One region of the Pseudomonas solani genome, then DNA from elsewhere that is predicted to be linked to it. Evidence: predicted binding sites of a transcription regulator. Region 1 holds the regulator's gene; each other region holds the start of a gene.

Region 1 (4,409 bases):
CTCGACGCTGCACAGGCCGCCTACCTCTAGGTCCGCCCATGTCGAAGAACTTCCGCCTCGCCCTGATCCTGATTCCGGTCGCCGCCCTGCTGATCGCCCTGGGCTACTGGAACATTCGCCCGGAAAGCTTCATGGAGCGCCAGACAACTGCCCCCGCAGACGAGAACGCCATCGACTTCTATGTGGTCAATGCCACCAGCGTGCAATATCAGGAAGACGGCAAGCGTCACTACGAGATGACCGCTGCCAAGCTCGAACACGTCAAATCGAGCGACACCACCCTGCTGACCAATCCCGACCTGCAGCTCTACCGCGGCACCGAGTTCCCGTGGCACGTACAGAGCGAGCGCGGCGAAGTCGGCCCAGAAGGTGAACAGGTGGAGCTGATCGACAAGGTCCGCGTGGAGCGCACCGACGCCAAGGGCCGACCAACCATTCTCACCACCAGCCGCCTGACCGTGTTCCCGGACAGGGAATATGCGGAAACCCAGCAAGCCGTTAGAATCGACGCCGCCAACGGGGTTACCACGGCACAAGGAATGAAAGCGTACTTGAATGACAGCAGGATGATCCTGCAGTCCAACGTAAGAGGCCAGCATGAGGTTCGTTAAAACCCTCCCCCTACTGCTCAGCCTGGGTGCCGCACTCGGAAGTGCCAGCGCCTGGGCGCTGCCCAGCGACCGCGATCAGCCGATCCGCGTCCAGGCGGACAGCGCCGAACTCGATGACAAGCAGGGCGTGGCGGTCTATCGCGGCGACGTGGTCATCACTCAGGGCACCCTGAAGATCACCGGCGACACCGTGACCATCACCCAGAACGCCCAGGGCGAGCTGGAAGTCTTCACCTCGGTGGGCAAGCCTGCCTACTACGAGCAGAAGCCTGCGGTGGACAAGCAGATCGTCAAGGCATACGGCATGACCATCCAGTACTTCGCTGCCAACGAGCGCATCGTGCTGATCGACCAGGCCAAGGTGATCCAGGAAGGCAACACCTTCGAAGGCGAGAAGATCGTCTACGACACCCAGCGCCAGATCGTCAACGCAGGCCGCGCCACGGGCACCAACGTCGGCACTCCGCGTCCGCGCATCGACATGGTCATCCAGCCGAAGAAGAAAGAGCAGCAAGCGGGACAAGCAGAGTAATGGCGACCCTCAAAGCCCAGCACCTGGCGAAGAGCTACAAGAGCCGCCAGGTCGTCCGTGACGTCAGCCTGTCCATCGACAGCGGCCAGATCGTCGGCCTGCTCGGCCCCAACGGTGCCGGCAAGACCACCTGCTTCTACATGATCGTGGGGCTGGTGAAAGCCGATCAGGGACGCGTGCTGATCGATCAGCAGGACGTCACCCACCAGCCCATGCACGGCCGTGCCCGGGCCGGTATCGGCTACCTGCCCCAGGAAGCCTCGATCTTCCGCAAGCTCAGCGTGGCCGACAACATCATGGCCATTCTCGAGACCCGCAAGGAGCTCGACCGCGCCGGCCGCCATCGCGAGCTGGAGAGCCTGCTGCAGGAGTTCCACATCAGCCACATCCGCGACAGCATCGGCATGAGCCTGTCCGGTGGCGAGCGTCGTCGCGTGGAAATCGCCCGCGCCCTGGCCACTGCCCCCAAGTTCATCCTGCTCGACGAACCCTTTGCCGGTGTCGACCCGATTTCCGTGGGCGACATCAAACAGATCATCCATCACCTCAAGGCCAAGGGGATCGGCGTGCTGATCACCGACCACAACGTCCGCGAGACACTGGATATCTGCGAAACCGCCTACATCGTGAATGATGGCCAGCTCATCGCCGAAGGCAGTGCAGAAGAGATCCTGGCCAACCAACTGGTCAAGGAAGTCTACCTGGGGCACGAATTCCGCCTCTGACGGACCAGCCCTGCGCGCAAAATGTTGCGGGCAGTAGAAAAATCATTCAAGGTCAGGCATATAATTTGCTTCCTGGTGGCGCCTCGGCGCCCTGTAGTGGATGGCGCATGTGCGCCGGCGAATAAGGTGCTAAGCCCTCTGCCATGAAACCATCGCTAGTCCTGAAGATGGGCCAGCAGCTGACGATGACCCCGCAGCTGCAACAGGCCATTCGCCTACTCCAACTGTCCACCCTGGATCTGCAGCAGGAAATCCAGGAGGCCCTGGAGTCCAATCCCATGCTCGAACGCCAGGAGGAAGGAGAAGACTTCGACAACTCCGACCCCATGGCAGAAAGCGAGCAACTGCCCAACTCCGCCAGCCAGGAATCCAGCTTCCAGGAATCCAGCGTCCCCACTTCGGAGAGCGAAAGCCTCGAAGACGGCGAATGGCACGAACGCATCCCCAGCGAACTGCCCGTCGACACCGCCTGGGAAGACGTCTACCAGACCAGCGCCAGCAGCCTCCCCAGCTCCGATGACGACGAGTGGGACTTCACGTCCCGCACCTCGGTGGGCGAGAGCCTGCAAAGCCACCTGCTGTGGCAGCTGAACCTGGCCCCCATGTCCGATACCGATCGCCTGATCGGCGTCACCCTGATCGACTGCATCAACAATGACGGCTACCTGGAGGAAACCCTCGAGGAAGTCGTGGAAGCCTTCGACCCCGAGCTCGAGATCGAACTCGACGAGGTGGAAGTCGTCCTGCACCGCATCCAGCAATTCGAGCCCGCCGGCGTCGGCGCCCGCGACCTGCGCGAGTGCCTGCTCCTGCAACTGCGCCAACTGCCCGCCAAGACCCCATGGCTGAGCGAGGCGCAGCGCCTGGCAGGCGACTATCTCGATGTTCTCGGCAGCCGCGACTACAGCCAGCTCATGCGCCGCATGAAGCTCAAGGAAGACGAGCTGCGCCAGGTGATCGAGCTGATCCAGGGCCTCAACCCCCGCCCCGGCTCACAGATCGAAGCCAGCGAACCCGAGTACGTCGTGCCGGATGTCATCGTGCGCAAGCACAATGAACGCTGGCTGGTGGAACTGAACCAGGAAGCCGTCCCGCGCCTGCGCGTCAACCCGCATTACGCCGGTTTCGTCCGTCGTGCCGACTCCAGCGCCGACAACACCTTCATGCGCAATCAGCTGCAGGAAGCCCGCTGGTTCATCAAGAGCCTGCAGAGCCGCAACGAAACGCTGATGAAGGTCGCCACCCAGATCGTCGAGCACCAGCGCGGTTTCCTCGAGTACGGCGACGAGGCGATGAAGCCCCTCGTCCTGCACGACATCGCCGAGGCGGTGGGCATGCACGAGTCGACCATCTCACGCGTCACCACCCAGAAATTCATGCACACTCCGCGTGGCATATACGAACTGAAATACTTCTTCTCCAGCCACGTCAGCACCTCCGAAGGCGGTGAATGCTCGTCTACCGCCATCCGCGCGATCATCAAAAAACTGGTCGCTGCGGAAAATGCCAAAAAGCCGTTGAGCGACAGCAAGATCGCTGGTTTACTGGAAGCACAGGGTATCCAAGTGGCCCGCCGCACAGTCGCCAAGTACCGGGAATCCCTCGGGATAGCGCCTTCCAGCGAACGCAAGCGGCTGATGTGACGCGGATTGATCCACGCCAAAGTGTTCCGGTGGCAGGCCCGTTAGCCTGTCTCTTACACACGGGCAATAAGGAGAAAGCGGTATGCAAGTCAACATCAGTGGACATCAACTGGATGTGACCGACGCCCTGCGCGACTACGTTGTCGAGAAGTTCGACAGACTGGAGCGCCACTTCGACAAAATCACCAATGTGCAGGTGATCATGCAGGTGGAGAAACTGAAGCAGAAGATCGAAGCCACCCTGCACATCGCCGGTGGTGAGGTCGTAGCCAATGCGGAGCATGAAGACATGTACGCGGCCATCGACCTGCTCACCGACAAACTCGACCGTCAACTGATCAAACACAAGGAAAAGCAGCTGAACCGCCAGCAGGGCGCCACCGCCCGCTGACATTCCCCTTCCTATGATCCGACTTGAGCAAATCCTGACCCCCGGCCGTTCCCTCGTGAACGTGCCGGGCGGCAGCAAAAAACGTGTCCTGGAACAGATCGCCAACCTGGTTGCTCGCGAACTTCCCGACCTCGACTCGCAAGATATCTTCGAAAGCCTGGTCGCCCGGGAGAAACTCGGCTCGACAGGATTCGGCAACGGTATCGCCATCCCCCATTGCCGGCTTCCCGGCTGCACCGCGCCCATCAGCGCCGTGCTGCGCCTGGATGCCCCCGTGGACTTCGACGCCATCGACGGCGCCCCGGTGGACCTGCTGTTCGTACTCTTGGTCCCCGAAGCCGCCACCGATGAACACCTGGAACTGCTCCGCCAGATCGCCAGCATGCTGGACCGCACCGAGGTGCGTGACCGCCTGCGCCAGACGCAGAGCAGCGACAGCCTGTACCAGGTGGTAGTGGACGTCCAGAACGGACGCTAGGACCTTGCCATGCGCCTGATCATCGTCAG
Region 2 (4,409 bases), 1.1 Mb from region 1:
TGCTCAGAATGGCCACAGGGGGCTCATGAAGAAGCGGTCGAACCATCCTGGCTGGCTGGCATCGGCGAAGGCGCCGGTGCCGGAATAGGTGATACGCGCATCGGCGATGCGGTTGGAGGAGACGCTGTTGTCGGTGCCGATGTCATCGGCGCGGACCAGGCCGGCGATGCGCACCAGCTCGTCGCCGGTATTGAGGGTCATCCATTTCTCGCCCCGCACGGCGAGGATGCCATTGGGCAGCACTTCGGAGACGGTGACGGTGATCGAGCCGCTGAGGCTGTTGCTCTGCCCCGCCTGGGAGTTGCCGCTGGTGTCGCGCGTGCCGCTGTAGCCGACGTCCATGGACAGGTTCTCCGCCTTGAGCGGGTTGAGGCCGGTGCTGGGGTTGTCGACCCGCACGCCGCCGCCGAACAACGAGGTCAGCCCGAGGTTGGCGGTGCTGTCCTTCTTGATCTGCGAGGTGGCGTTCTTGCTGGCCTGGGTGCGCTCGTTGAGGGTGATGGTGATGATGTCACCCACACGATACGCCTTGCGGTCGTCGTAGAGGTTGGTTTCGAAGCCGGCCTGATAAATGGAGCCGTTGTTCTGCGCGGCGGGCATGGGCGTGCGCGGCAGGACAGGGGCGTAGTAGGGATCGTTCGGTTTGGCGGCCGGCGCGACGCACCCGGTGAGCAGGTGGGCGGCGAGCAGCGAGACAGGAAGGATCAGCCGGTTCATGACAACTTACCTCGGGGGTATTACAGGTTCTGCGAGAGGAAACCAAGCATGGAGTCGGCCGTGGAGATGACCTTGGAGTTCATCTCGTAGGCGCGCTGGGTGGTGATCATATTCACCAGCTCCTCGACCACGCTGACGTTGGAGTTTTCCAGGGTGTTCTGCAGCACATTGCCCAGGCCGGTCAGGCCCGGGGTACCGACTTGCGGAGCGCCGCTGGAAGCGGTCTCCAGGAACAGGTTGTTGCCGATGGCCTGCAGGCCGCCGTAGTTGACGAAGTCGGCGGTCTGGATGTTGCCGATCACCTGGGGCGTGGGGTTGCCGAAGGTGGTCACCGAGGCGGTGCCGTCCTCGCCCACGGTGAAGGTCTGCACTTCGGCCGGCAGCACGATGGCCGGCTCCAGGGCATAGCCCTGGGAGGTGACGACCTGGCCGTCGGAGTTCAGGTGGAAGCTGCCGTCACGGGTATAGGCGACGGTGCCATCCGGCATCAGGATCTGGAAGAAGCCGCGGCCGTTCACCGCCAGGTCCAGCGGCTGCTCGGTGGTCTGCAGGCTGCCCTGGGTGAAGATCTTCTGGGTGCCGGCGATGCGCACACCGGTACCCAGCTGCAGGCCGGTGGGCAGTTCGCTGTCCTGGCTGCTCTGGGCGCCGGGTTGACGGCGGATCTGGTACAGCAGGTCCTCGAACTCGGCGCGATCACGCTTGAAGCCCGTGGTCGACACGTTCGCCAGGTTGTTGGAAATGGTGGTCAGGTTCATGTCCTGAGCCGCGAGGCCCGTCTTGCTGACCCAGAGTGCCGGAAGCATCTTCGTTCTCCTCGGGCGCCGGTTTCATGGCGCCGCGTACTGGTAATTAGCTGAGTTGCATGACCCGTGCCATCGCCGAAGCATCGTCTTCGGCGGTGCGCATCATCTTCACGTGCAGTTCGAACTGGCGGGACAGCGAGAGGATCGCGGTCATCTCTTCCACGGCATTGACGTTGCTGCCCTCGAGGAAGCCGGAGGTGACCTGGACGTTGCCGTCCACGCCGGCCGGCTGGCCGCTCTTCAGGCGGATCAGGCCGTCGGTGCCCTTCTCCAATTGCTTGGGATCGGGGTTGACCAGCTTGATGCGGTCGACCTCGGCCATCACGTTGGGGGCCTCGCCCAGGGCACGGATGCTGATGGTGCCGTCGGCGCCGATCTCCACCTTCTGCTCCGGGGGAATGGCGATGGGGCCGGCATTGCCGATCACCGGCAAGCCGTTGCCGGTGCGCAGCTGGCCGAGGGCATCTACCTGCAGGCTGGCGGTACGCACATAGGCTTCGCTGCCGTTGGCGGACTGCACGGCGATCCAGCCCTGGCCGCCGATGGCGATGTCCATGTCACGACCGGTCTCCTGCATGGGGCCGGGGGTGAAGTCGGTGCCGGGGCGCTCGCTCATGGCGTAGACCCGCGCCGGGAAGGTTTCGCCGAACACGGGCATCGAGCGCGCCTGTTCGTAGTCGCGACGAAAGCCGGTGGTGGAAATGTTCGCCAGGTTGTTGGCGTGGGCACGCTGGGCCAGGGTGTTCTGGCTGGCGCCTGTCATGGAGACGTACAGCATCTTGTCCATGGGGTTCTCCGAGTGGGCTTTTGACGCCCGCTGACTCTTTGCAGGCTATTCAGCAATTGCTGTGCCATAACTCGAAAAACAACCACAAGACGCTGATTAAAAAGGAAAAACATAAAAGAAAAAGGCCCGAGCAAAGGGCCTTCGAATGCCGTGGCGGCGAGGGGCTGCCGCCAGTGGCAAGGTCTTTGCCGCCCGATGAGCCGGGCGGCAAACACCACTCAACGCAGGTTGATGATGGTCTGGGTGACCGCGTTCTCGGTCTCGATGGTCTTGGCGTTGGCCTGGTAGTTGCGCTGCGCCACGATCAGGTCGACCAGCTCGGTGGAGATATCCACGTTGGACGCTTCCAGGGCGCCGGACTGCAGCGCGCCCAGGGTGCCGGAACGCGGGGTGCCGATCACCGGCTCGCCGGACTCCGACGACTGCACCCAGGACGTCTTGCCTACCGGGGTGAGGCCCTGGACGTTGGCGAAGTTGGCCAGCACCACCTGGCCCTGGATCTTCGACTGGCCGTTGGTGTAGCGGGCGAAGATGTTGCCCTCGTCGTCGATCTCCAGGCCCGACAGCTGGCCGGTGGTGTAGCCGTCCTGGGCGACCTTGGTCACCGCGAAGGCGTTGGAGAACTGGGTCGAGCCGCGGATATCGAAGCTGATGGTCGGCGCGGCAGCAGCACCGTTGGCGCTCCATACCGGCGGCGTGGCGCCATTGGACTTCGCCGGCACCCAGCCGGTGATGCCCAAGGTGCCGTCGGCATTGACCGCAAAGCCACCGGTGTTGGTGAAGGTGCTGGTGTCGAGCTGGCCGGAGGTGGTGAAGCCCACGGTGGTGCTCATCGGCGCGGTGCTGGCCGGGTTGGTCGGGCTACGGCCGTCGATCAGCACGTTCATGGTCCAGGTGTTGACCGGGGTGGCCGCCTTGACGAAGTACTGGGTCATGACGTGGGCGTTGCCCTGGGCGTCATAGATGTTCACCGAGGTCGACGAGTTGTAGGTGGTCGGGTCGGCCGGGTCGAACGGCGTCTTGGTGGGCACCGTGTTGGTGGAGTTCAGGTTGAACGGCTGGGTAATGGTGGTGGTGGCCTTGGGCTGCTGGTTGTTGGTCTGGATCACCAGATCGCCCACTACGCCGCTTTGCAGCGCACCGTTGGCATCCACCGAGTAGCCCTGCAGGCGATAGCCGTTGTTGTCGACGATATTGCCGTTCTTGTCGGTGCCGAAGTAGCCGGCACGGGTGTAGCTGATGGCGCCGTTGTTGCTGGTGATGAAGAAGCCGTTGCCGTTCACCGCCAGGTCCAGGGCGTTCTCGGTGTAGTCGATGGTGCCCTGGTTGTAGAGCTGGGCGACGTTGCCCAGCAGCACGCCGCTGCCGATGGTCTTGCTGCCGGAACCGAGCACGGACGCCGAGTACAGGTCCTGGAACTCGCCACGGGACTGCTTGAAGCCCACGGTGCCGGCGTTGGCGATGTTGTTGCCAGTGATATTGAGGTCACTGGAGGCGGCGCGGATGCCGCTGAGTCCGATATTGAAAGACATGGGATGCTCCTGTAACGCCGGCGCCGCCGACGATTATTGACCGATGACCTTGACCTTGGAGAGTGCGACGCTGCCCAGCCCGGCGAGGTTGAGCGTCATCTCGCCGCCATTCAGGCCGAGGGTGACGCTGTCCACGTTCGCCGGCAGGTTGGTGGACATCGCCACCGTCTTGCCGTCGATGGCCGCCTCGGCCTGGAAGGTGTAGGTGCCGTTGGGTGCAACGGCTCCGCTCGAATCCTTGCCGTCCCACATGAAGCTGACCTGGCCGGCGCTCTGGGCGCCCAGGTTGATGCGGTTGACGGCGTTGCCCTTGCTGTCCAGCACGTTGACGTAGACGTTGGTGCTGGCGCCGGTGAGGTTGACGCTGCCCTTCATGGTCTCGCTGGTGTCCACCACCGCCTTGTTGGTGGTGACGATGACCTTGCGACCGACCAGGGACGAAGCCTGCAGCGCCTGGGATGACTGGGTGCTGGAAAGAATGGTGTTCACACTCTTGTTCAGGTTATCCAACCCCTCGACCGTACTGAACTGGGCCAACTGCGCCACGAACTCGCTGTTGGTCTGCGG
Region 3 (4,409 bases), 910 kb from region 1:
TGGTGGCGGGGGAGCCCAGCTCGTCCAGCAATTGCAGGGCCTGCTGGGCGGGCAGGCCCTGGGTGGGCAGGGGGCCGTCGAAGCCGGCCAGCGCGGCGATGGCCTCGGCATCGGGAAATACGCGGCGCCCGGGGATGCCGTCGAAGTAGGCGAGGGCGCGGCGGTCGGCGTCTTCGAGGAGCTGGCGTTCGGTGTCCATGGGCGTGTCCGGGCGGTGGCTGCGATGGGCTTACCTTAGCCGTCGCCACGGCGTGCCAGCAGATACACGCCACGCCGGCGATGGCCGTACAGTCGCGGTCGGCGGGCCCCGTACAGCAGAACAGTTACAACTCCCACCCGTACAGTTGCCCCTCAGTGCCCCAACATGTCGTGCATGGCGATGATCTGCTCGGCGACCTGGATGAGCTTCTGCTGGCGGCTCATGGCCTGGCGGCGCATCAGCGTATAGGCGTCTTCCTCGTTGCAGTTCTTCATCTTCATCAGCAGCCCCTTGGCCAGTTCCACGCGCTTGCGTTCGGCCAGTTGCTGCTCGCGGGCGTTGAGCTGCGCGCGCAGGGCCTGGTCGCTTTCGAAGCGGGCCATGGCGACGTCGAGGATGGGTTGCAGGCGCTGGGCGTGGATGCCCTCGACTATGTAGGCGCTGACGCCGGCCTGGATGGCCTGGCGCATCACGCCCGGGTCGTGCTCGTCGGTGAACATGACGATGGGGCGGGGCTGGTCGCGGCTGACCAGCACCACCTGCTCCATGACGTCACGGCCGGGGGATTCGGTGTCGATGAGCACCACGTCGGGGCGCACGGCTTCGACCCGTGCGGGCAGGTCGATGGTCAGCCCGGATTCATCGATGACCTCGAAGCCGGCCTCGACCAGGGCGGCGCGCAGGCGGCCGACTTTCTTTGCGGTGTCGTTGATCAGAAGAATACGCAGCATAGGGTGGCCGTCCGGTTACAGGGCGAGGGCGGAAGACGTGCCGGCGAGGGCGTGCAGGCGGAAGCTGCGTGCATAGCCGGCCGGGTCGCTGCCATCCCAGGTGATGCCGTCCATCAGCGTGGCGCTGCGCATCTCGGCGGGCGCTTCGATACCAAGGGCTGCGGCGGCCTGGCGGTAGAGGTCGAGGCGCTGCACCTGGCGGGCGACGCCGAGGTAGTCCGGGTCATCGCGCAGCAGGCCCCAGCGGCGGAATTGGGTCATGAACCAGATGCCGTCGGAGAGGTAGGGCAGGTTGACCCGGCCGCCGTCGAAGAAGCGCAGCGGGTGGGCGTCTTCCCAGGTGTTGCCGAGACCGTCGCGGTAGTGGCCGAGGAAGCGTGGCTCGATGGCCGAGAGCGGGGCGTCGATGTACTCGGCGCCGCTGATCAACTGGGCGGTGCTGCGGCGGTTTTCCAGGCTCTGCTCGATGAAGCGGCTGGCTTCGAGCACCGCCATGGTCAGCGCGCGGGCGGTGTTCGGGTAGGCGTCGGCGAAGGCGGCAGTGACGCCGAGGACCTTCTCCGGGTGGTCGGGCCAGATCATCTGGCTGGTGGCGAGGGTGAAGCCCTGGCCCTGGTCCACCGCCAGGGCGCCCCAGGGGCCGCCGGCGCAGAAGCCGTCGATACGTGCGGCCTGCAGGTGGGCGACCATCTGCGAAGGCGGCACCACAACGCTGCTGACGTCGTGCAGCGGATGGATGCCCTGGGCGGCCAGCCAATAGGCCAGCCACATGGCGTGGGTGCCGGTGGGGAAGGTCTGGGCGAAGGTCAGCCTTGCACCACCTTGGCGCACATGGGCGGCCAGTGCCTCGGCAGTGGTCACGCCGGCGCGCCGTAACGGTTCGGAGAGGTTGATGGCCTGGCCGTTCTGGCACAGGCCCATGAGGATGGCCATGTCGGTGGCCGTGCCGCCGATGCCCAGGTGGATGCCGTAGACCTGGCCGTAGAGCGCCTGGGCGGCGTCCAGCTCGCCGGACAGCAGCTTGTCGCGCAGGGTGGCCCAGGAAGCCTGGCGCTTAAGGTTGAGGGTGAGCCCATAGGGCTGGGCGAAGCCCTGGGTGGCGGCGACGATCAGCGAGGCGGAGTCGGTGAGGGCCATGAAGCCGAGGTCCAGCGTGCTCTTTTCAGGTGCGTCGCTGCCGGCGACCCAGGCCAGGTTGTCGGTGCGTGTGTGCAGTCGGTTGTCGCTCATGCTGTCGCCTTCCCATCAACAAAAAGGCGTCGCCACGGCGAATCGCGGGCTGCGATGGCCGATGACGACGCCATTGTCCGGTGGCCCGCTCCGCCGTTGGAGCGGGCCTGATGCCTTGGGCAAAGCAAGCGATGTGCCAGGGGCGGAAAGCAAAGCCCCCGCCGGAGCGGGGGCCGGGTGGAGCGGGGCGGATCAGCGTTCGATGATCTGTTTCACCTGGGTCTGCGGGATCTGCTGCTTGCGGCCTTCGCTGTCTTCGAACTCGAGCATGCCGGTGTCTTCATCCAGGTGCGGCTTGCCATCGCTGGTGAGCATCTGGCCGTCGGTGGTGTTGATCAGGTATTCGCTGGAGCAGCCGGCCAGGCCGACCAGGCAGAGGGCGATGAGAATCCAGTGCTTCTTCATGGTGGTACTCCTTGGAATGAGCGGTTGGGCGCTTCTCCTTGGAACATAGCCGCTGGCGGTGGGCTGGCAAGGCGGGAGAGGGTGAATTCGTGGTGTGCGGCACGGTTCGGCGAGATGGCGTTTCTTCGGTTCGGTTCTCGGTTCGACGGACCTGGGGCAGCGAAGCGTTTCGCGAATGAATTGGCTATGTCTGCGTTAAGTGTTGCTAGAAGAGTTGAGCCCAGCTGATTGCCGAGTTTTGTTGATGCTCTTGGTTTCGCCCACCCGGGCGAGTCCCTTTTTTCAGTCGTCGGGATGCCGAACCACAAAAAAGGAACCAAAAACGCTTGCCCCTGCATACGGGTCTGGCTTCGCCAGACTTCCCTCGCTCCATCATCGTTCCAAGGGCACGCCGCGAAGGGCCATCCCTGGCCCATCGCGGCTCTCGCGACATCCATGTCGCTCAACCCCTTGACTCGCTTCGCTCACCCTCCGGGCCAGCCTTCGGCTGTTACTCCGCTTCGCTTCGTTTCACGACGATTCGCTCGGCCTCCTGAAAGGGGCGTTTGGCGGCTGCTCCAACGTTCTTCGCTCGAATCCCCACATCGATGTGCGCATCACCAGCGGGTGTACACCGCGGCTGGCGGCTTTCGTAGGATGGTGTAGAGCGAAGCGAAACCCATGCGGTGGAGGTGGCACGAACCCTTGGGCGCCCGGAAAGGGCCGTGCTTGAGCGCTTGCATTAAAACCACACCAGCTAGCGCAGACAGAGCCAATGAATTCGCTCCCACGGGGTTTGTGAGTGTGGTGTTCGGCGCAAATCGCGCCCATAAAAAAGCCCCGCACGGGGCGGGGCTTCTTCATGGCCGGTGAGGCTTAGGCTTGAACGACCGGGATATTGGCGTTCGCAGCGGCTTCGCGGTACTCGGCGATCTGGTCGAAGGACAGGTAGCGGTAAACGTCGGCAGCCATGCTGTCGATGCTCTTCGCGTATTCCATGTACTCCTCGACGGTCGGCAGCTTGCCCAGGATGGACGCGACGGCTGCCAGCTCGGCGGAGGCCAGGTACACGTTGGCACCATCGCCCAGGCGGTTCGGGAAGTTACGGGTGGAGGTCGAAACCACGGTGGAGTTCGACGCTACGCGTGCCTGGTTACCCATGCACAGCGAGCAGCCCGGCATTTCCATGCGCGCGCCGGCCTTGCCGTAGATGCCGTAGTAGCCTTCCTCGGTCAGTTGGTGCTGGTCCATCTTGGTCGGCGGCGACAGCCACAGGCGGGTCGGAATCGAGCCCTTGACCTTGTCCAGCAGCTTACCGGCAGCGCGGAAGTGGCCGATGTTGGTCATGCAGGAACCGATGAACACTTCGTCGATCTTGTCGCCGGCAACGGTGGAGAGCAGGCGGGCATCGTCCGGGTCGTTCGGAGCGCAGAGAACCGGCTCTTTCACGTCGGCCAGGTCGATCTCGATGATCTCGGCGTATTCGGCGTCCTTGTCGGCTTCCATCAGCTGCGGGTTGGCCAGCCAGGCTTCCATCGCTTGGGCGCGACGTTCCATGGTGCGGGCATCGCCGTAGCCTTCGCCGATCATCCAGCGCAGCAGGGTGATGTTGGACTGCAGGTACTCGGCGATGGCCTTTTCCGGCAGCTTGATGGTGCAGCCCGCAGCGGAACGCTCGGCGGAGGCGTCGGACAGCTCGAACGCTTGCTCGACGGTCAGGTCGTCCAGGCCTTCGATTTCCAGGATGCGGCCGGAGAAGGCGTTGATCTTGCCCTTCTTCTCGACGGTCAGCAGGCCTTTCTGGATGGCGTAGTAGGGGATCGCATGGACCAGGTCACGCAGGGTGATACCGGGCTGCAGCTTGC

The links. The regulator sigma-54, encoded in region 1, starts transcription at its own class of promoters, with help from an activator protein. The targets are predictions, from matches to a motif close to ANTGGCATNNANNTTGCTNT.
Region 2: the regulator sigma-54 is predicted to act here: its motif matches at 2,484-2,503, upstream of PSm6_RS20880 (flagellar basal body rod protein FlgF).
Region 3: the regulator sigma-54 is predicted to act here: its motif matches at 2,282-2,301, upstream of PSm6_RS20280 (CmpA/NrtA family ABC transporter substrate-binding protein).

The regions. Positions count from the first base shown of each region.
Region 1 covers NZ_AP023081.1:3,534,532-3,538,940, reverse strand. The annotation lists gene PSm6_RS16080 (KdsC family phosphatase) at 1-30, shown strand, start outside; gene lptC (LPS export ABC transporter periplasmic protein LptC) at 39-611, shown strand; gene lptA (lipopolysaccharide transport periplasmic protein LptA) at 598-1,143, shown strand; gene lptB (LPS export ABC transporter ATP-binding protein) at 1,143-1,868, shown strand; gene PSm6_RS16060 (RNA polymerase factor sigma-54) at 2,012-3,511, shown strand; gene hpf (ribosome hibernation-promoting factor, HPF/YfiA family) at 3,594-3,902, shown strand; gene ptsN (PTS IIA-like nitrogen regulatory protein PtsN) at 3,916-4,380, shown strand; gene rapZ (RNase adapter RapZ) at 4,390-4,409, shown strand, end outside.
Region 2 covers NZ_AP023081.1:4,588,664-4,593,072, reverse strand. The annotation lists gene flgH (flagellar basal body L-ring protein FlgH) at 4-717, opposite strand; gene flgG (flagellar basal-body rod protein FlgG) at 738-1,523, opposite strand; gene PSm6_RS20880 (flagellar basal body rod protein FlgF) at 1,570-2,310, opposite strand; gene flgE (flagellar hook protein FlgE) at 2,529-3,842, opposite strand; gene flgD (flagellar hook assembly protein FlgD) at 3,876-4,409, opposite strand, start outside.
Region 3 covers NZ_AP023081.1:4,449,425-4,453,833, forward strand. The annotation lists gene PSm6_RS20270 (pyridoxal phosphate-dependent decarboxylase family protein) at 1-199, opposite strand, end outside; gene PSm6_RS20275 (ANTAR domain-containing response regulator) at 352-930, opposite strand; gene PSm6_RS20280 (CmpA/NrtA family ABC transporter substrate-binding protein) at 946-2,160, opposite strand; gene PSm6_RS20285 (YgdI/YgdR family lipoprotein) at 2,353-2,565, opposite strand; gene acnB (bifunctional aconitate hydratase 2/2-methylisocitrate dehydratase) at 3,421-4,409, opposite strand, start outside.